Regions from separate parts of the Cupriavidus sp. MEYA8 genome, predicted to be linked through region 3. Evidence: predicted binding sites of a transcription regulator. Region 3 holds the regulator's gene; each other region holds the start of a gene.
The links. The regulator sigma-54, encoded in region 3, starts transcription at its own class of promoters, with help from an activator protein. The targets are predictions, from matches to a motif close to TGGCANGNAANCTGCTTT.
Positions count from the first base shown of each region.

Region 1: the regulator sigma-54 is predicted to act here: its motif matches at 3,810-3,827, upstream of AC5WJ1_RS26140 (GTP cyclohydrolase II).
Region 2: the regulator sigma-54 is predicted to act here: its motif matches at 3,562-3,579, upstream of AC5WJ1_RS05345 (circularly permuted type 2 ATP-grasp protein).

Region 1 is NZ_CM181222.1:1,993,492-2,000,670, reverse strand. It holds gene AC5WJ1_RS26155 (TetR/AcrR family transcriptional regulator) at 1-385, opposite strand, end outside; gene upp (uracil phosphoribosyltransferase) at 385-1,095, opposite strand; gene AC5WJ1_RS26145 (URC4/urg3 family protein) at 1,195-2,484, opposite strand; gene AC5WJ1_RS26140 (GTP cyclohydrolase II) at 2,514-3,752, opposite strand; gene AC5WJ1_RS26135 (acyltransferase family protein) at 3,986-5,095, opposite strand; gene AC5WJ1_RS26130 (amino acid ABC transporter substrate-binding protein) at 5,348-6,289, shown strand; gene AC5WJ1_RS26125 (amino acid ABC transporter permease) at 6,484-6,792, shown strand; gene AC5WJ1_RS26120 (hypothetical protein) at 6,885-7,179, opposite strand, start outside.
Region 2 is NZ_CM181221.1:1,151,850-1,159,028, reverse strand. It holds gene AC5WJ1_RS05355 (transglutaminase family protein) at 1-766, opposite strand, end outside; gene AC5WJ1_RS05350 (alpha-E domain-containing protein) at 823-1,776, opposite strand; gene AC5WJ1_RS05345 (circularly permuted type 2 ATP-grasp protein) at 1,856-3,331, opposite strand; gene AC5WJ1_RS05340 (gluconokinase) at 3,654-4,139, opposite strand; gene edd (phosphogluconate dehydratase) at 4,194-6,089, opposite strand; gene AC5WJ1_RS05330 (MurR/RpiR family transcriptional regulator) at 6,345-7,179, shown strand, end outside.
Region 3 is NZ_CM181221.1:358,970-366,148, forward strand. It holds gene ptsN (PTS IIA-like nitrogen regulatory protein PtsN) at 1-376, opposite strand, end outside; gene hpf (ribosome hibernation-promoting factor, HPF/YfiA family) at 745-1,095, opposite strand; gene AC5WJ1_RS01695 (RNA polymerase factor sigma-54) at 1,144-2,622, opposite strand; gene lptB (LPS export ABC transporter ATP-binding protein) at 2,778-3,578, opposite strand; gene lptA (lipopolysaccharide transport periplasmic protein LptA) at 3,647-4,294, opposite strand; gene lptC (LPS export ABC transporter periplasmic protein LptC) at 4,416-5,045, opposite strand; gene AC5WJ1_RS01715 (KpsF/GutQ family sugar-phosphate isomerase) at 5,089-6,072, opposite strand; gene AC5WJ1_RS01720 (monovalent cation:proton antiporter family protein) at 6,224-7,179, shown strand, end outside.

The DNA.
Region 1 (7,179 bases), on a different replicon from region 3:
ACACGCGCGAGGCATCGGGATGGCTGGCGGACAACCGCATCTTGGCGCGAATGTACTGCTCCAGCGCCACCTGCGGCGGAAGGTCGGCGCGGATGATGTCGGTCTCCGACAGCCACAGCTGCAGCGTGTGGGCCAGCACCGCGCGGTACAGCGCCTGCTTGGTGCGGAAGTAGTAGTGCAGGTTCGACTTGGGCACGCCGGCGCGCGCCGCGATCTCGGCCATGGTGGCGCCGGCAAACCCCGCGCGCGCGAACACGTGCTCGGCCGCGCGCATGATCATGGCCTGGTTCTCCTGCCGGATGCGGCCGGCGGGACTTTCGTGCGCAAGCTGCGCGCCGCGCATCGACAGCGGCCGGCGCGATGGAGCGCTGGCGCGCGGGTCCATCAGCGTGTGCCGTAGAGGCGGTCGCCGGCATCGCCCAGGCCGGGCACGATATAGCCGTGCTCGTTGAGCGTGTCGTCGATCGCGGCGGTGACGATGCCGACCTCGGGGTGCGCGGCACGCAGCGCGCGCAGACCCGGACGCGAGGCGATCAGGCACACGTATTTCATGGTGGTGACGCCCGCTTCCTTCAGCCGGTTCAGCGCGGCTATGGCCGAGTTGCCGGTGGCCAGCATCGGATCGACCACGATGACCATGCGCTCGTGTATATCTTCCGGCATCTTGAAGTAGTACTCGATCGGCTCAAGCGTCTCGGGGTCGCGGTATAGCCCGATATGGCCGACGCGCGCCGCCGGCAGCAGCTCCAGCATGCCGTCGATGAAGCCATTGCCGGCACGCAGGATCGACACCAGGCACAGCTTCTTGCCCGACAGTATGCGCGACTGCGTCGGCGCGATCGGGGTGCGGATGGCGATGGTCTCCATCGCCAGGTCGCGTGTGGCCTCGTAGGTCAGCAACTGGCTGATCTCGCGCACCAGGCGCCGGAAATTGTCGGTGGTGGTTTCCTCGCTGCGCACCAGCGTGACCTTGTGCTGCACGAGCGGGTGGTCGACGACCAGCACGCCGGGCACGCCGGCAGCGTCGTCGTCGCGGGTGGCTGCAGTGGGAACAGCGGTGGGAACAGCGGCTGGTACAGCGGACATGTCGTTCATGGGGACGCTCCTGATGCCATGTTTGATGCCACGTTATCCAACGCAAACCTTGCCGATTGCGCAAGCAATGGTGGCGGGCGCGCGGGGCGCCCGCCATGCTCAGAACACGGTGCCGTCGCTGATGATGCTGAACGGCGGTGCACCGCCCGGGCGCCGCTTGGCGGCAATGCGCCGGCCCGCGGCCCAGGTGCCGCCCTCCAGCACGCGCGCCAGCGGGAAGCCGGCTTCCGCCAGCCCCAGCGCCTGGCGCACGCCATCGGCCACCAGGTCCAGGCCAGTCACGGTCAGCGCGCGCCATTCGACGATCACGGGCTCGTCCACCGCATGCGGCTCGGCGGCAAAAGACGCATCGCGCGGCACCATCAGTTCGAAGTCGAACAGCAGGCCGCCATTGCGGTATTCGGGCAGCCCGGTCAGCGCATCCAGCCCGGTGACCGTCAGGCCCGCGTCCTCCAGCGGCTCCAGCAGCGAATAGGTCAGCCACTGCGTGAGCTTGTGGAACGGCACCAGCCCGCCGGGCGCGGCCGGATGGCGCCAGCAATCGCCCAGCGACACACCCTCGATCACGATCCGCCCCGGCCACACCGGCCCCAGCCCCACCAGCAGCGTACGCAGCAGGAAGCTGGCATCGAGCCGGTCGTTGACCGCATGCGCCTTCAGGTAGTCGAACAGGTTGCCCAGCCGCGCCGGCCGCCCGAACAGCGCCGGCGTCGCTTCCATCACCTCGCCCAGCCGGCGCAGCAGCCCGGCGCGGCCTTCGAGCCCCACCAGCGGGTTGTGCTGCGCCACCTGGAAGGCGTGGGCGATGCTGTCGGCATCGATGCGCTGCAGCCGCTCGGCATCCGCGCGCAGCGGATCGCCGGGCGCCGCGGAGAAGCCGCCGCGTGCGAACAGGTCGAAGCTGGCCACGCCCAGTCCCTCTGAACGTGTCAGCACCAGGTCGCTGGCCGGATCGCGGTAACGCCAGTCGGGGCCAGCGCCGGCGTCGAGCAGTACGCTCGGGATCACCAGGTCGATACCGATGCGCGCGCGCTCTTCGCGGTGCTCGGGCCCGCTCAGGCCGGCGCGCTCGCACAGCACCTGCCAGCGGTCCGCGCGCTGGTCGACGCCGCCGCTCTCGAAGTGGCGCCAGCGGCTGTGGTAAGGCACCTGCAGGTCCGGATAGCGCTGCCGGATCGTGCTGGCCACGTAATCGGCGATCGCGTGGACACGGTCGGGATGCCAGGTGAACAGCTCGGACGCGCCGCCGGCCACGTGCTCGGTGACCGCCGCGCAATGCGTGCGCACCGCCTCCGCGCACAGCAGCCCGGAAGCGGGGTGCCCTTCCGGCACCGGGCTGAGCCAGCCCGCGCCCGGACGCATTTCCTCGCCTGCTCCCCGACGTTCCATGCCGTCACGATCCTCTTCGGGATACATTGTCATTCGTTCAACCCCCTGCCCTTTGCCAGGGCCAGTTCATCGGCATCCGGCGGCGTGTAGTGCGTAAAGTAGCCCGCCGCCACCTTGGCGTCGATCTCGACACGGGCATCGGCCGGGATCAGGGCTTCGGGGATCGCCACCTGCTCGACCACCTCGATGCCCTGCGCCACCAGCGCGCCATGCTTCATGTTGCTCATCGACGCCCAGCGGTCGATGCGGCGGATGCCCAGCCAGTGGAACACATCCGGCATCAGCTCCTGGAAACGCATGTCCTGCACGCCTGCCACGCATTCGGTGCGGGCAAAGTAAGTCTCGGCCCGGTCGCCGCCCGCCTGCCGCTTGCGAGCGTTATAGACCAGAAACTTGGTCACCTCGCCCAGCGCGCGGCCTTCCTTGCGGTTGTAAACCACCAGCCCGACACCGCCCTGCTGCGCCATCTCGATGCACACCTCGATGCCATGCGCCAGGTAGGGCCGGCAGGTACAGATGTCTGACCCGAACACGTCGGATCCGTTGCATTCATCGTGCACGCGGCAGGCCACTCTTGTTTCTGGCTTGCCGAGTTGACTGACGTCGCCGAAAAAGTACAGCGTCATGCCGCCGATAGGCGGCAGGAACACTTTCAGGTCGGGCCGCGTGACCAGCTCCGGGAACATGCCGCCGGTCTGCTCGAACAGGCCGCGCCGCAACGCGCTTTCCTTGATGCCGAAGCGCGCCGCCAGCCCCGGCAGGTACCAGACCGGATCGACCGCCGCCTTGGTCACGCGCACGTCGCCATTGGCATAGAGGATGCTGCCGTCGGGGGTCAGCCGGCCGGCAGCAATCGCCGAGATCAGCTCGGGCATGTTGATATGGGCGCGCGTGATGGCAATGGTCGGGCGGATGTCCACTCCCGCCGCGATGCGGTCGGCGAAGACGGAGGAAACAAGGTGGCCCCAGGGATCGAGCGAGACGATCTTTTCCGGATCGGCCCATTGCGGGTGCGGGCCGATCGACTCCGCGGGGGCGGTGTCGGTCAGGTCTGGCCGATGGTCGCGCTGCAGCGACCCCGAGGCCACCGCCAGCGCGCGGTATATGGCATAGGCGCCGGCGTGGGTGCCGATCACGTTGCGCTGCGCGGGATTCGCCAGGCTGGCGATCACCGGTCCGCGTTCGGCCGCGGTGGGCGCACCCCAGTGGATCGGCTCGGCCGGCTTGTCGCGGCGCGCGTGCGAAGTGAGGACGATATGGTCGGACATGGCACCCTCGGTTCCCGATGGAATCCTGACCAAATGGTCAGGTTTACGATTCCATACTAGGCAACGTTCATGCCATCGCCCAATGCCGGTTTACGCGAGTTTTGCCGCGCTCTGTATGGCGCCGTACGCAAGCGCAGCGCAGGCATGCACGCAGGGAGTGCCGGCAGCATGACACCGCCGGTGCACGCGCACCAGCAGGAGGCAGCCTGCCGCACGCGCAGGGGTTGCAAGCCTTACACGGTAGGACGGCTCGCCGAGCCGCGCGAGTCAGACAGCCATGCCCTCGCCGCGCGCAGCGCTGCCAGGGGGCTTGCGCTTTCCACGTAGCGATGGAACAGCGCGCCCGCAACGTTGCTCAGCGCCCACGCAGCCGCCATACCCAGCGCGTTCAGCACCGGCTGCCCCGGCGCAAGGTTCGACACCAGCACATTGACCAGCAGGCACACCGGGAAGTGCACCAGGAAAACCGAATAGGAAATGCGGCCAAAGAAACCCACCACATGGCCGCGCGGCCAGCGCTCCATCCAGCCGCCGCGGCGGGCCACCGCCAGCAGCAGCGCGGTGGCCAGCGCTATGGCGATACGCAGGCGGAAATCGACGATCAGCGCCGCCAGCGCCACCGCGCAGAGCACCAGCAGCGGCATCGCCGATCGGCCCGGGTTCGAGGCCCACCATGCCAGCGTGCCCATGCCATAGGCGCCGAAGAAGTACACCGCCCAGATATCCCAGGCGGCATCGCGGTTGAACCAGAACAGCGACGCGACCGCCAGCAGCGCCACCACGCCGATGCCGGCCGCGGCGCCCGCCTGCGCCTGGCGCGGCGCAAAGGCGCGCGCGGCCCACAGCGCCACCAGCAGCAGGCCGAACAGCTGGAGGTCGATCGCGACGTACCAGACTCCGGCCGAGAGGGCCTCGACATCCAGCACGTTATGCAGCAGCGTAAGGTGCGCCAGGAACTGCGTCAGGTGCGCTGGCGCAGGGATCGATTCATGGATCATCCACTGCCGCGCCAGCGCGGCGCCGGCAATGCTCAGCAGCAGCGCCGCGGCGAAGGGCACCACCAGCTTCAGGTAACGGCGCCACAGCATCGCCAGCGGGTGTTCGCGGATTTCCAGCCGGCCGTGCGGCGCCAGGCTGCGCGCCGCGAGGAAGCCGCTGATCACCAGGAACACCTGGACCGCGATGCGGGCATAGTCATACAGCCAGTCCACCAGCCCCGGCGCGAGACGGTATGCGGTGTCGGACATCGGGCCGTAGAAAGCGAGATGGTGCAGCACGATCAGCTGAGAGCTGACCGCCTTGAGCGCGTCGATGCAGGGCAGGCGTGACGGACGGGGGCTCATTGTTCTTTGGAATCTGACAAAGCGCACGAAAGGCGGGATTCTACCTGTTTGCCCTGATTGACATGTGGCGTCATGTCCACAAATTGCGGATTGGTTACACACTGGCAGCGATTGTTTCCGATTGCTTGCCGCGCCATTCATGTCTCACCAGAGAAGCATTTGCTTATGACGACTTTATCCTTCGCCGAGCAAAGACCCGGGTATACCCTAGCGTTTTTGCCGCGCCTGCGGTTAGCTCTCCGGTTTGCTCGAATGTCCGTCCCTGCCCTGTCTTCCCTGCTCGCCCGCTTGTCTAATGCGCGTCGCCCCCTGGCGGCGCTCGCCTTCGGCGTCATGGTCACCGCGCTGGCCCCGGCTGCGGCCCATGCCCAGCCGCAAACCCCCGTGCTCGACAAGATCCGCGATTCCGGCACCATCGTGCTGGGCTATCGCGAATCGGCACTGCCCTTTTCCTTTGCCGACGACAAGGGCCAGCCGGCCGGCTATGCGGTCGACCTGTGCCTGCGCGCTGCCGAAGCCGCGCGCCAGAAGCTGGGCCTGAAAGACCTGAAGGTGCGCTGGATGCCGCTGACGCCGCAAAACCGCATCCCCGCGGTGGTCAACGGCCTGGTCGACCTCGATTGCGCCCCCAACACCAACTCGCTCGAACGTCAGAAGCAGGTGGCCTTCAGCGTCTCGCACTATGTCTCGACCGTGCGCATGCTGGTCCGCGCCGACTCTGGCATCCGCACGTTCGGCGACCTGCGCGGCAAGACCGTGGTCACCAGCGCGGGCTCGACCGGCGACCGCCACGTGCGCCGGCTGAAGGGCCAGTATGGCTACCACGACGTCTACGCCAAGGACCATGGCGAGTCGTTCCTGCTGCTGGAATCCGGCCGCGCCCAGGCCTTCGTGATGGATGACGTGCTGCTGGCCGGCCTGCGCGCGCGCGCCAAGGATCCGTCGCAGTACGTGATCGTGGGCCCGTCCCTGTCGATCGAGCAAAATGCGCTGATGTTGTCCAAGGCCGACCCGGAATGGAAGCGCCTGGTCGACCAGACCCTGGGCGTGGCCTTCACCGGCCAGGACGTGATCGCGCTGCAGAAACGCTGGTTCCAGCAGCCCATCGGCAGCCGCGGCATCAACCTGGCGCTGGCGCCGTCGGGCGAGGTGCGCGCCGCGTGGAAGCACCCGTCGGACGCCGTCACCGAGTAACTCCGGTTCACACCGGGAGAGCCGGAACCGGAACCGGTCCGGGGCCGCAATTCAGGATTTCCATGAGAGTGCCGCGCCGGGCAAGCCCCAAGTTGACAGCGACGAACGATGTTGGCGACACTGGCCCGAGCCGTCCCCGTGTGGGACAGGCCACATACACGACCGCCCGACGGCGGCATTTCTCAGGAGAAATCATGAACAAGTTTGTCGCGACCGCGATCGCGCTCTGCCTCGGCGCTGCCTCGCTGGCTGTCCACGCGCAGGGTACCGGCAAGAAGCAGTTCGATCCGTATTCCCAGGGTGCCAAGTCGGGCGAGAAGTTCGACCCGTACTCCCAGGGTGCCAAGTCCGGCGACAAGTTCGACCCGTACAGCCAGGGCGCGAACAAGAGCACGCGCAGCGACCTGAACCCCGCCGCACCGGCCACCGAGCAGAAGCCGGCCAAGAAGTCGTCCAAGAAGTCGTCCAAGAAGAAGGCCGCTCCGGCGCAGGCTGCCAGCTGAACCGCAACGGCTCCGACGAAAAAACCCGCCGAGGCGGGTTTTTTTGCGCCCTGCGCAGGCCAAAGCCTGCTCAAAGCCGTTCCGAAGCCCGTTCAAGGCATCTGCGTGTCGCGCTCCAGCGCGGTGACGTCGATGCGCTGCACCTTGCCATCCTGCCTCACCTCGGTGCGCAGCACGAAGGCATCGGACGGGCAGTACCAGTCGGTCACATGCATCACCGAAGGCTCGACCTGCACCACTTCCTCGCCCACCAGCACAGGCCCCAGCGACGTGCGCTTCTCATAGGTGATCGGCAGGCACTCCTTGCGCCCCATGACGGTCTCGATCATCTGGCGGCGGCCAACCTGGCGCGAGCCGATGTGGATCGACGCATGCAGCGCGCGCATG
Region 2 (7,179 bases), 790 kb from region 3:
CCGGTGCGGCAGACTGGTAGTCGCGCCCCACGGCGAGGCGGACATGGCGCTCGTCGGTGAGGCAGCCGTGGGTGATGTCGATGCTGCACCAGATCTCGCGCTGGGGATCCAGACAAACGTCGGCCCATGCATGGCTGGCCAGTTCGGTCGCGGCGGGATCGTAGAAGTAGCCGCTCACATAGCGCGCCGGCACACCGAGCGCGCGGCATACCGCCACCATCACTTGCGCCTGATCCTGGCACACGCCGCTGCCCAGGCCGAACGCCTCGGCGGCTGAAGTCCCGACATCGGTGGTATTGGGCTTGTAGCGGACGCGTTCGCCGACGGCCTGGGCCAGCGCCAGCAACGCGGGAATTTCATGGCCCGAGGCCAGGAAAGGCGCGGCGAAGGCCTGCATCTCGCGCGGCGCCGTGGTCAGCGGCGTGCTGCCGAGGAAGTACAGCGGCGACACGCGCGATTCGCCGGCCGGCGGCGCATCGCAGAAGGCATGGTGGCCGTCGCGGTCGAGGTCGCCATGCGGAGGCAGCACTTCCACTTCGCCGCTGGCTTCGATGGCAATGGTGTCCGCCGGGCCCGCCACGGTGAAGTTGTGCACGATGTTACCGAAGCCGTCGCACGCCGCCGACGGGTTGCCCGGCGTGCTCAGCTGCCAGCTGTGCACGGTCTGCAGCGGGCCCGAGCGCGGCTCGAGCCGCAGCTCGTGCACGCTGCGGCGCACCGGCTCGGCATAGCGGTAGACAGTATGGTGGTGGATCTTGTATTTCACGGTATCAGGGCGCGGCGCGGCGGCGGCAGCACATGGTCGTTGCCGGCGCGCCCATGTCAGGCCGCCTGCAGCGGTACCAGGAAGTCCCGGCTGATGCCATTGCCGAGATCGCCGATGCGCTCCAGGAAGCTGGTCAGGTACGCATGCAGGCCGACGGCAAAGATGTCGTCGATGCGCGCGTATTTGAGGTCGGCGTGGAGTTTACCAGCCTGCCGCTCGGTCTCCGCCGACTGCTGGTTGCGCACCATGGCCAGGATCGTCACCACCTCGTCCATGCTCGACACCAGCGAGCGCGGCATGTCGGGGCGCAGCACCAGCAGTTCGGCCACGCGCTGTGGCGTGACCACCGCGCGATACACCTTGCGGTAGACCTCGAAGCCGGACACCGAGCGCAGCACCGCAGCCCAGTGGTAGAAGTCGTTCTGCTCGCGGTTGGGATCGCTGTCGTCACTGCCCGAGGCCTGGAACTTGACGTCGAGGATCCGCGCGGTATTGTCGGCGCGCTCCAGGAAGGTGCCCAGCCGCATGAAGTGAAAGGCATCGTCCTTGAGCATGGTGCCGAACTGCACGCCGCGCGCCAGGTGCGAGCGGAACTTGACCCATTCGAAGAAGCTCGACGGGTCTTCCCTGAGTACGCCGTCGGCGATCATGCGCTGCACGTCGAGCCAGGTCGTGTTGACGGTTTCCCAGACTTCGGTGGTCAGCGAGCCGCGCACCGCGCGCGCGTTCTCGCGTGCCGCGCGCAGGCAACTCATGATCGACGACACATTGGTCATGTCGCGCACCATGAAGTCGATCACGTCGTCGCGCGACAGCAGGCCGTACTTGTGGTCGAAGGCCTGCGTCAGCTCCGAGATATCGAGCATCGCCCACCAGCCCTGCTCGGCCACCTCGGCCGACTGCGGCAGCAGCGAGGTCTGGTAGTTGACGTCGAGCATCCGTGCGGTGTTTTCCGCGCGCTCGGTGTAGCGGGCCATCCAGAACAGGTGGTCGGCGGTACGGCTCAGCATGTGGGCTCTCCTGGCATGGCAGCGGCGGTGTTGATCGCGGTGTTGCTCGCGGTCTTGATCGCGTGAGGGGCTGTCGTCGTCATCGTTCGAGCACCCAGGTGTCCTTGGTGCCGCCCCCTTGCGAGGAATTGACCACCAGCGAGCCCTCGCGCAGCGCCACGCGCGTGAGCCCGCCGGGCACCATGCGCACCTCCTTGCCCGACAGCACGAACGGGCGCAGGTCGATATGGCGCGGGGCGATGCCCGACTCCACATAGGTCGGGCAGGTCGACAGCGCCAGCGTCGGCTGCGCGATGTACTGCTCGGGCCTGGCCTTGACCACCTCGCGGAAGGCATCGATCTCGGCGCGCGTCGCGGCCGGACCCACCAGCATGCCGTAGCCGCCGGCGCCGTGGGTTTCCTTGACTACCAGCTCTTGCATATGGTCGAGCACGTACTGCAGGTCGTCGGGACGCCGGCACATGTAGGTGGGTACGTTGTTGAGGATGACCTCTTCGCCGAGGTAGAAGCGGATCATGTCGGGCACGTACGGATAGATCGACTTGTCGTCCGCCACGCCGGTGCCGATCGCATTGCAGATGGTCACGTTGCCGGCACGGTAGACCGACAGCAGCCCGGCCGCGCCAAGCGCGGAATCGTGCCGGAACACCAGCGGGTCGAGGAAGTCGTCGTCGACGCGCCGGTAGATCACGTCGATGCGCTGCGGCCCCTGCGTGGTGCGCATGAACAGGTGGTCGTCCTCGACGAACAGGTCGCTGCCTTCGACCAGTTCAACGCCCATCTGCTGCGCCAGGAAGGCGTGCTCGAAGTACGCCGAGTTATACATGCCCGGAGTCAGCACCACCACCGTGGGATCGGCGATCGCCTGCGGCGATACGCCGCGCAGCATGTCGAGCAGCAGGTCGGGATAGTGCGCCACCGGCGCGACGCGGTTGCGTGCGAACAGGTCCGGGAACAGCCGCATCATCATCTTGCGGTTTTCCAGCATGTACGACACGCCGGAGGGCACGCGCAGGTTGTCTTCCAGCACGTAGAACTCGCCCTCGCCGGCACGCACCACGTCGATGCCGGCCACGTGCGCATAGATGTCGTGCGGCACGGTGACGCCGAGCATCTCGGGTCGGTACTGGGCGTTGTTGTAGATCTGATCGGGCGGGATCACGCCGGCCCGGATGATGTCCTGGCCGTGGTAGATGTCGTGGATGAACCGGTTCAGCGCAGCCACGCGCTGGCGCAGGCCTTTTTCCAGCAGCGCCCATTCGCTGGCCGGGAAGATGCGCGGGATCACGTCGAACGGGATGGTGCGCTCGGTGCCGCTGTTGGCTTCGTCCTTGTCGCCATAGACGGCAAAGGTAATGCCCACGCGCCGGAAGATCAGGTCCGCCTCGGCCCGCTTGTTGTCCATGGTGCCGCCGGACTGCCGCGCCAGCCAGTCAGCGAAATGCCGGTAATGCGGGCGTACCGCCCCGTCGGGCAATGCCTGCCCTGCCTGGATGACCGTGGGCGCCCCGTCGGCGCGCCAGTCCAGCATCTCGTCGAAAAACCGCCCTGCCATGATGGCCGTTCCTCCATGTAGTGGGCGTCGGGTGCTGCCACTGCCCCGCATCCGGCCGCCCTGGTTTGACCTGGCTGTCCTGCCACAAGCCCGCCGCGTTATTGCCTCGGGGCCCGGGAGGGTCTCCGATGGCATTGGCGCGGCGATACTGTCGAGTCACTGGCCCTTTCAGCATACCTGTACCGGCGAAAGCCGCAAGCTGGCGAATCCTGGCCGGCACGGAAAGTGAGCTAGCAAGATGTCTGCCAGCGCACGCAAAAACGGCCGCCGGCGAGGCTGGCGGCCGTCATTGCGATGGCGCGGTGGATCGCGGGCGAAAGGCTCAGCGAGCGGAAGCCTGCAGGATGGTGTCCACCAGGACTTCGGGCGACTGGCGGATATCGAGCTCCAGCGCGTCGCGCGGCGCTTCCAGCGTATCGAACTGGCTCTGCAGCAGCTCGGGATTGAAGAAGTGGTCGCTGCGGGCGGACAGGCGCCCGGCGATCAGTGCGGCATCGCCCTTCATGTGGACGAAGGTCACGCCGCCGTCTGGCGGCGTGAGCCGGTCGCGGTACGCCTGGCGCAGGGCCGAGCAAGTGAACACGTGGGTCCGGCCTTCGGCGCGCGCCGTGTCGATGGCGGCGCGCATCGCCGCCAGCCAGGGCCAGCGGTCTTCGTCGGTCAGCGGGATGCCCGCGTGCATCTTGGCCTTGTTGGCCTCGCTGTGGAATTCGTCCGCGTCATGGAAGCCGCAGCCCAGGCGCTGCGCCAGCAGCTGGCCGACCGTGGTCTTGCCGCTGCCGGAAACGCCCATCAGGATATAGATCATGTCTGCTCCGTCGGTCTTGGTATCGTCTTGCTGTCGTGAGGCAGGTGCGCAAGGCTATTGTGCGACGGTTTGCGCCGCCACGGCAGCGGCGGATGCGCCTGGCGCGGCGCCGGCATCCGCTTCGGACAGGTCGAGTGCGCTGCCCCCCTCTTCCGCGATGCGCGCATGGCGCCGGAACGAGCCAAACAGGCCGCGCCCGAGGCTGAACCGGGCAAAATCGTCGGCCGGGGCCGGCGCCGGCTCGCGCGCCGCGAACTCGCCCTCGTCGCCCAGCCATTGCAGCACGCCGGCGACCGCGTCGACGCGGATGCGGTCGCCGTCGCGCACGCGGGCCAGCGCGCCGCCGGCCAGTGCCTCAGGGCCGACGTGGATCACCGCAGGCACCTTGCCCGACGCGCCCGACATGCGCCCGTCGGTCACCAGCGCCACCTTGTGGCCGGCGTCCTGCAGCGCGCCCAGCACCGGCGTCAGGCGGTGCAGCTCGGGCATGCCGTTGGCGTTCGGCCCCTGGAAGCGGACCACGGCGACCAGGTCGCCATTCAGTTCGCCGGCATCGAACGCGGCCTGCAGCGCTTCCTGCGCATCGAAGACGCGCACCGGCGCCTCAACCACGCGATGCTCGGGCGCCACGGCCGAGACCTTGATCACACCGCGGCCCAGGTTGCCCTGCATCAGCCGCAGCCCGCCTTCGGGCGAGAACGGCGCCGCGGCGCTGGCAACGACCTGGGCGTCGCCGCTTGCCGTCGCCCCCTCGCGCCATTGCAGCACGCTATCGCGCATCACCGGCTCCTGCGTGTAGCGCGCCAGGCCCGGGCCCGCGACGGTCTGCACGTCCTCATGCAGCAGCCCGGCCTGCAGCAGCTCGCGGATAATCAGCCCGGCCCCGCCGGCGGCATGGAAGTGGTTCACGTCGGCGGAGCCGTTCGGGTACACCCGCGCCAGCAGCGGCGTGATGCGCGACAGTCGGTCGAAGTCGTCCCAGTCGATGATGATGCCGGCGGCGCGCGCCATGGCCACCAGGTGGATGGTGTGGTTGGTCGAGCCGCCTGTCGCCAGCAGGCCGACCATGGCGTTGGCCACGGCGCGCTCGTCGACGATGCGCGCCAGCGGCAGGTAGTCGCTGCCGCGCGCACTCAGCGCAATCGCGCGCTGCGCCGCCGCGGCCGTCAGCGCATCGCGCAGGCCGCTGTCCGGGTGGACGAAGGCCGCGCCGGGCAGGTGCAGGCCCATGATCTCCATCAGGAACTGGTTGCTGTTGGCGGTGCCATAGAAGGTACAGGTGCCGGCCCCGTGGTAGGCCTGGCATTCGGCCTCGAGCAGCGCATCGCGGCCAACCTGGCCGGTGGCGTAAAGCTGGCGCACGCGCGCCTTCTCCTTGTTGGACAGGCCGGTGGCCATCGGGCCCGCCGGCACGAACACTACCGGCAGGTGGCCGAACTGCAGCGCGCCCATCAGCAGGCCCGGCACGATCTTGTCGCACACGCCCAGCATCAGCGCCGCATCGAAGGTGTTGTGCGACAACGCGATGGCCGTGCCCATGGCAATCGCATCGCGCGAGAACAGCGACAGCTCCATGCCGGCGTTGCCCTGCGTGATGCCATCGCACATCGCCGGCACGCCGCCCGCCACCTGCGCCACGGCCCCGACCGCGCGCGCGGCTTCGCGGATGACGCCGGGGTAGCGCTCATAGGGCTGGTGCGCCGACAGCATGTCGTTGTACGCGGTGACGATGCCGAGATTGGGCGCATGGTCGACGCGCAGCTTCAGCTTGTCGTTGGCTGGCAGTGCGGCGAAGCCGTGCGCCAGGTTGGCGCAGGACATGCCGCGCAGCGGTCCCAGCTCGGCTTGCGCACGCTCGCAGCGTGCAAGGTAGGCGGCACGGCTGGCGCGGCTGCGGGCAACGATGCGTTCGGTGACGGCCAACAGCTCGGCATGGACGGCAATGGGCATGGCGGAGGCGTTCCTTTTGTCGGGGCGTAGCACCAAAGCGGCGCGATCGCATGTAGATTTTCTACATTATTACCGATAGCAATGCCGCCGTCGACTGGATCATGCATCACAATGGCGCTCAATCTTGCTTGTTTTCCCACATCACGGGCAAACCCTGACAGCCAGGCGGGCACGATTTCGGGCACGATGCCTCGCCAACGGATGTAGAATCTCTACATTAGAGAATCCCGAACAACCTGATATCCGCCCGCCGCCATGCGCGACCGAATCCTTGCCGTCTACGACACGCTCCGCCCCTCCGAACGCCGACTGGCGGACTACGTCGCCGAGCACGGCGCCGCCGTGATCCGCCTGTCGATGCCCGAACTGGCCGAGCGCGCGGGCGTGTCGCAGCCCACCATCGCACGGTTCTGCGCCGCACTGGGCTACGACGGCTTCCGCGAGTTCAAGCTGCAATTCGCGCAGAACGTCGGCGGCGGCATGCCATTCGTGCACCAGGATGTGGACGCCCACGACCGCCCCGCCGACATCGCCGGCAAGGTGTTCGACCGCACCATCGCCACGCTGATGAGCGTGCGCAACGCGCTGTCGGCCGACCAGATCGAACACGGCATCCACCTGCTGGCGCGCGCCCGCCGCATCGAGTTCTACGGCTGCGGCAATTCCGGCATCGTCGCGCTCGACATCCAGCACAAGTTCTTCCGTCTCGGCATCCCGACCGTCGCCTATTCCGACCCGCATGTCTTCAGCATGTCCGCCGCGCTGCTCGGCGCCGGCGACGTGGCGGTGCTGGTGTCCAACAGCGGCCGCACCTGGGACATGCTGACTGCCGCCACGCTGGCGCGAAGCAGCGGCGCCAGCGTGCTGGCGATCACCCACAGCGGCTCGCCGCTGGCCAAGCTGGCCGACGTTTGCGTGTTTTCCGATGTCGAGGAAGACAGCGAGGTCTATACGCCGATGACCTCGCGCATCAGCCACCTGGTGCTTGGCGACGTGCTGGCCGCGGGCGTGGCACTGGAGCGCGCGGAAACGGTTGCCGCCGGGCTGCAGCGTGCCAAGGCCCACCTGCGCGAACGCCGCATCGCGGGCG
Region 3 (7,179 bases):
CCGACAGCAGCTGCGCGATCTCGGACAGGATTTCCAGGTGCTGCTGCGTGGCCTGTTCCGGCACCAGCAGGAAAATCAGCAGCGATACCGGCTTGCCGTCGGGCGATTCGAACGGAATCGGTTCGGCCAGGCGCATGAAGGCGGCCAGCGGCTGCTTGAGCCCCTTGATGCGGCCGTGAGGGATCGCCACGCCGGCGCCAAGTCCGGTGGAGCCCAGTGACTCGCGCGCAAACAGGTTGTCCGTCACGGTGGCGCGCGCCACGCCATGGTTGTTCTCGAAGAGGAGCCCGGCCTGCTCGAACACACGCTTCTTGCTGGTGACGCTGACGTCGAGGGTGATGTTGCCGGGTGGCAGCAATTTGGCCAAACGATTCATGGGCGATGCGCAGGAGTTCAGTTAGCGGGCGGTTCCGCCGTTCCGCCGGGCAGTGTGTGGCTCAGGGGCTGCCGGTCGCCGGCAACGCCGAGGCGTCCGGCCATTATAGAGCAGCAGCCTCCCTGTGATTGTGCAGCGCAGCGCCGCCCGGTTGGCGTCCGCACCTTAACCGGGCGCGGGCAGGATGCGGCCCTGCATGTATGGCGCAGCATACACCCTGCCGCGGCCGTTGCGAACACTCCGTCTCAAACGGGTGACAGGCCCTTTGCGCAGGCGCCACAGCGCCGCAGGCGCAAAAAAGCCGCGCTACGCGCGGCTTGCCTGTTCAGTTTTGATTCAGCGGCCCTCTGCGGGGCCACCGGGCACGCTCATTGCTGCATCTGCGCTGCGGCCATCTGGTACTTGACCGCTTCGCGGTCGTGGCCTTGCACGCGGTCCTTGTAGCGCAGTACCTGACGGTCCAGCTTGTCGACTAGTGCGTCGATCGCTGCATACAGGTCTTCATGATGCGCTTCAACGAAGATGTCCTTGCCCCTGAGATGTAGATTGATTTCCGCATATTGCCGCCTGTCCTTTTCCTTGTGATTGTCGACAGAGAGCAGCACGCTAACGCCAATGACCTGATCGAAATGCCTGACGATTCGCTCCAGCTTCGTTTCCACGTACTCACGCAACGGCGGCGTGATGTCAAGGTGGTGTCCACTGATCTTGAAGTTCATAGCGCTTCTCCTTCTGAAAGAGCCTCACCAGGCAGGCGGTGGGCTCGGCTACAAAGACTTGCGGAGATTCACTGCGGGGATCTTCAGGGCTTCGCGATATTTGGCTACGGTGCGTCGTGCGACAACGAAGCCTTGCTCACCCAGCAGTTCGGCGATGCGACTGTCGGAAAGGGGATTCCTCGGGTCTTCGGCTCCTATCAGTTGCTTGATCAAGGCGCGGATGGCCGTTGATGAAGCCGCGCCACCGGTCTCGGTGGACACGTGGCTGCCGAAGAAGTACTTCAGTTCGAAAGTACCCATCGGCGTTGCCATGTATTTATTGGTCGTCACCCGGGAGATGGTTGACTCGTGTAATCCCAGTGTATCGGCAATCTCCCGCAAAACCAAGGGGCGCATGGCGATTTCGCCGTGCGTGAAAAAGTTCTTTTGACGCTCGACAATGGCCTGCGAGACACGCAGGATCGTGTCGAACCTTTGCTGGATATTCTTGATCAGCCAGCGCGCTTCCTGCAGTTTCTGCTGCAGGCCTGCGGTACCCGACTCGCCCTTGGCGCCGCGCAGGATCTGCGCGTACATGTCATTGATGCGCAGCCGCGGCATCACATCCGGATTGAGCTGCGCGATCCAGCCGCTGCCGCTCTTGCGCACGAACACATCGGGCACGACGAAGTCGGCTTCGGGGCGGCTGTATGCGTGGCCCGGGTAGGGTGCCAGCGAGCGGATCAGTTCATGCGCGGCCTTGAGTGCAGGCTCGTCTACCTGCAGCGCTTTTTTCAGGCGCGTGTAGTCGCGCACGGCCAGCAGCTCGAGGTGGTTATGCACGATGTTCAGCGCCAACTCGCGCTGCGGATGCTGCAGCCGGCGCAATTGCAGGCCCAGGCACTCGGCCGCGTTGCGCGCGCCGACGCCCGGCGGGTCGAAGCTCTGCAGCAGCGTCAGCATCGCTTGTACTTCCTCGATCTCGAATTCGAGTTCTTCGGGCAGTTCGGCGCAGATCTCTTCGAGCGTCGCGCTCAGGTAGCCGTCGTCGTCGAGCGATTCGATCAGGAAGATGGCCAGGCCCTTGTCGCGCACCGAGATCTTCAGCGGCGTGAGCTGTTCCATCAGGTATTCGCGCAGCGTGGGCTCGGCCTCACGCAGCTGCATCGGCGTCTTCTCGTCTTCGTCGCCTTGCGGGCGGCGCGCGAAATCGTCGAGGCTCCAGTCGCCGCCATAGTCGTCGCCGCTGTTGCTGTCGCCGTAGCTGTCGTCATCGCCCGCGCCCTCGGCGCGCGCCTCGCCGTTGCCTTGCGGTTCGGCCGGTGCCGGCGCGGGCGCGCTCTGCAGGTTGACCGAGCCATCGGCGGCCACGCGCAGCGGGCTTTCGATCCAGTCGTTCTCGCGTTCGAGCAGGGGGTTTTCCGTGAGCGCCTGTTCGACTTCCTGCTGCAATTCCAGCGTCGAAAGCTGCAACAGCCTGATCGACTGCTGCAGTTGCGGCGTCAGTGCCAGGTGCTGGGAGAGGCGGAGCTGTAGCGACGGTTTCATGCGACCTATTTTATGCGCATCTTTCCGTTGTTGGAACGGAAATTGCTATCGATGTCGCGGCTTGATCGACGCCGGCAGTGGGCTGTCCCACATGCAGATGATGGGGGTGAAACCAGGCAGAATCAATGGCCTGCCGCCGCGGGCAGGCCAGTACATCACATGCGGAAGTTTTCGCCCAGGTAGACGCGCCGCACCGATTCGTTGGCGATGATCTCTTCGGGCCGCCCGGCGGCAAGCACGGTGCCTTCGCTGATGATGTACGCGTGGTCGCAGATGCCAAGCGTCTCGCGCACGTTGTGGTCGGTGATCAGCACGCCGATGTTGCGCGCCTTCAGGAAGCTGACGATGCGCTGGATCTCGCCCACTGCGATCGGGTCCACGCCGGCGAACGGTTCATCCAGCAGGATGAAGCGCGGCGACGATGCCAGCGCGCGCGCGATTTCCACGCGGCGGCGTTCGCCGCCCGACAGCGACAGCGCCGGGTTGTTGCGCAGGTGCGCGATCTGCAGGTCGTCGAGCAGCGCGTCGAGCCTGCGGTCGATCTCGGCCCTGGCCAGCGGCTTGCCGTTTTCCACCTGCAGCTCGAGCACGGCGCGGATGTTTTCCTCGACGTTGAGCTTGCGGAAGACCGATGCTTCCTGCGGCAGGTAGGACAGGCCCATGCGCGCGCGTTCGTGGATCGGCAGGCCGCTGATGTGGTCGCCGTCGAGCACGATATCGCCCTCGTCCAGGTTCACCAGCCCCACGATCATGTAGAACGAGGTGGTCTTGCCCGCGCCGTTGGGGCCGAGCAGGCCAACCACTTCGCCGCTCTTCACGTCCAGCGAGACATCCTTGACCACCGTGCGCGAGCCATAGCGCTTCTTCAGGTGGCGCACGACCAGCGTGCTGCCGCCTTCGAGGACGGCCGTGGCTTGGACGGAAGGCTTTTCGGCGATGGTGGCGGTATCGGTCATTGGCAGTCTGGCGTTCAGCGTTTCAGGCGGGGAGGCGGTCCTTGCAGGGCATCGGTCCCCGCGAGGCGTCAGGGTTTGTTGGCGGGCGCGGGCGCCGGCTTCAGGTCCAGCGGCGAGCCGCTGCCCGAACCCTGCGCATTCGGGTTCTGCCGCGGCGACAGCACCGCGCGCACGCGGCCCGACGGATTGGCGGCCGAGGTGTTGTCGCTGCCGCCGGCAGCGGTGTAAAACTCCTTGCGGCTGTCGTAGGTCAGCACCGCGCCGCGGATCTCGTCGAGCATCTTGGCGCCCTGCAGGCGCGCCATGCGCGCGTTGCCGATCAGCTTGGACAGCTCCTGCTTGCCGTCGTATTCGATGCGGTCGCCCCAGCCGTCGATGTATTCGTCGACGCCCTCGCGCTTCTGCCGGATATAGGCCTGCTTGCCAGCCTTGGCGGTGGCCACCGCGAACTGGTAGCCCTCGGGGTCGGTGCGCAGCTCGGCCGCATCCGACTTCAGGATCATCGTGCCCTTGGTCAGCACCACGTTGCCGGTCAGCGTATAGATCTGCTTGACGTCGTCGTAGCTGGCGTTGTCGGCCTCGAGCACCATCGGCTTGTCGCGGTCCGCGCGCTCGGCCAGCGCGGGCTGGGCCAGCAGCAGGCCGATGGCCATGGCCGTGGCGAGCAGGGCCGGGGCGGCGTGTCGGCGGGACGAAGTCGTCAGGGATGCAGTCATGTTGGCAGCGGTGGCTAGAGGGCGTGGTGGTGCGGGTTAGGCCGGGTTATGCGGGTCTTGCGGGGCAGGCAGGGCGCGCAGCGTTATTGCCGTTGCGCGGCGGCCGGCCGCGCGGGCCGGGTCAGCGTCCCGGCGTACGGCCCGGAGACGGCCCGGTGACGATGGTGCCGCGTACATTGCCGAGCAATTGTACTTCGCGGGTGACGTTGTTGAAGATCAGCCCGTTCGCGGTCATCACCGAGGGTCCGCGCGTCAGCTTTACCGGCTTGTCGGTCTTGACGATGTCGTCATTGACCAGCAGCTGGAAATAGCTCGACGCGGCGGTCAGCTGCGGATCCTTGGAGGCGTCGGCGCCCTGCTGGCGCAGCACATGGCCGTTGCCGTACAGGTCGATCACCGAGCCTTCGGCGTTCATGCGGCCAAGGTCGGCCCGTGCCGTCACCGGCGGACGGTCCGGTTCATAGGCGCGCAGCGCGGGGCGCGTGACCTCGTAGGTCTGGTCGTCCTCGAAGTGGACCATGCGTTCGCCGGTGAAGCGGATCTTGGTGCTGCCGTCCTGCGCCAGTTCCGTGGCCGAAAAACGGTCCATGAAATAGTCCGGCTCGTGCTTCTTGGTCGCCTGCGTGTCCTGGCTTTCCTTGGGCGAGTTGATCTGCACCAGCCAGAAGGTGCTGCCGGCGACGAAGGCCATCAGCAGCAGCGGCAGCAGGCGCATGACGATGCCGCTGAGGGAGGCGATGAGTGCCTGCATGGTGTGCTTGTTGGTGTGCTTGTCGGTGCTTCTCGCGCCCCGTTCAGATGACCTTGGCGCGGGTCAGGTCGTGGATATGCAGCGCACCGACCAGGCGCCCGTCGTCGTCGACCACCAGCAACTGGTTGATGCGGTTGGCTTCCATGACCTGCACCGCCTCGACGGCCAGCTGGCTCTGGTTGACCACATGCGGGTTGCGGTGCATGACCTCGCCGATGGGAACGGTCTTCCAGTCGCGCGGGGTTTCCAGCAGGCGGCGCAGGTCGCCGTCGGTGAAGACGCCGATGGCACGGCCGTCGGGATCGACCACAGCGGTCATGGCCATGCCCTTGCGCGTGATTTCCATCAGCGCCTGGGCCAGCGGGGTGTTTTCGCGGACTTCGGGCACCGCGTTGCCGGTGCGCATGACGTCGAGCACATGGGTCAGCAGCTTGCGGCCGAGCGCGCCGCCCGGGTGCGAGCGGGCGAAGTCTTCTTCGCCGAAGCCGCGCGCGTCCAGCACCGCCACCGCCAGCGCATCGCCCAGCGCCAGCGCGGCGGTGGTGCTTGCCGTTGGCGCCAGGTTGAGCGGGCAGGCTTCCTTTTCCACGCCCGCGTCGAGGTGCGCGTCGGCCAGCTTGGCGAGGTTCGACTCCGGGTTGCCGGTGACCGAGATCAGCCGCGCGCCGATGCGCTTGACGATCGGGATGATCGACAGCAACTCGCCGGTTTCGCCGGAATTGGAGAAGGCGATCAGCACGTCGTCGCGCGTGACCATGCCCAGGTCGCCGTGGCTGGCCTCGGCCGGATGCACGAAGAACGCGGGGGTGCCGGTGGAAGCGAGCGTCGCCGCCACCTTGCGCCCGATATGGCCGGACTTGCCGATACCGGAGACCACCACGCGCCCGCTGCATTGCAGGATCATCTGCACGGCACGGGCAAAGTCGTCGGTCAGGCGGCCGGAAAGTGCGGAAACCGCTTCGGCTTCGGTCTGGAGTGTGTCGCGGGCGAGCCTGAGTGCTCGATCCGCATCGAAATTGGCTATCATGGCGTCGAAGTATACCAACGAATGCGACGTCGCCCGGGGCTGCCTCGATGTGCCCCCGCGTGCCCGCCGCATCGACGCGCTTGCCAAGTTTCCCCGGCAGGGTGCCCGTGCCGGGTCGGGCGCGCGCCCGGCCGGTCACCCGACCATCCTGATGCACTCACCGCTGGAACTGACCCTGGTGCTGCTGGCCGCTGCCGTCTTCGGCGTGGTCGCTTTCCGCATGCTGCAGCTGCCGCCGATGCTCGGCTACCTGGCCGTCGGCATCCTGATCGGCCCGCATGCGCTGGGGCTGGCCAGCGATACCGCGCAGACCAAGTACCTGGCCGAGTTCGGCGTGGTGTTCCTGATGTTCTCGATCGGGCTGGAGTTCAGCCTGAGCAAGCTGCGGTCGATGAAGCGCCTGGTGTTCGGGCTGGGCGGCTCGCAGGTGGTGCTGTCGATGCTGGCGGTGGTGCCCGCCAGCTGGGCCTTCAACTGGCTGTTCCCGCTGTCGTGGCAGGCCTCGGTGGCGCTGGGCGGGGCGCTGGCAATGTCGTCCACGGCGATCGTCTCCAAGATGCTGTCCGAGCGCATGGAGCTGGAGAGCGAGCACGGCCGCAACATCATCAGCATCCTGCTGTTCCAGGACCTGGCGGTGGTGCCGCTGCTGATCGTGATCCCGGCGCTGTCGCGCGATCCCGGCGACCTGGTGATGGCTCTGGGGCTGGCCACGGTCAAGATCGTGGTGGCGCTGGGCGCGATCTTCTTCCTCGGCCAGCGCCTGATGAGCCGCTGGTTCCATATCGTGGCGGCGCGCCGGTCGCAGGAACTGTTCATGCTGAACCTGCTGCTGGTGACGCTGGGCATGGCGGCGCTGACCGAGCGGCTGGGGCTGTCGATGGCGCTGGGCGCGTTCATGGCCGGCATGCTGATCTCCGAGACGCCGTACCGGCACCAGGTGGAAGAAGACATCAAGCCGTTCCGCGACGTGCTGCTGGGGCTGTTCTTCGTCACCATCGGCATGCTGCTCAATATCCGCGTGGTGCTGGACCACTTGTGGCTGGTACTGGCGCTGCTGCTGGTACCGATCCTGTTCAAGCTGGTGCTGATCGCGGTGCTGGCGCGGGT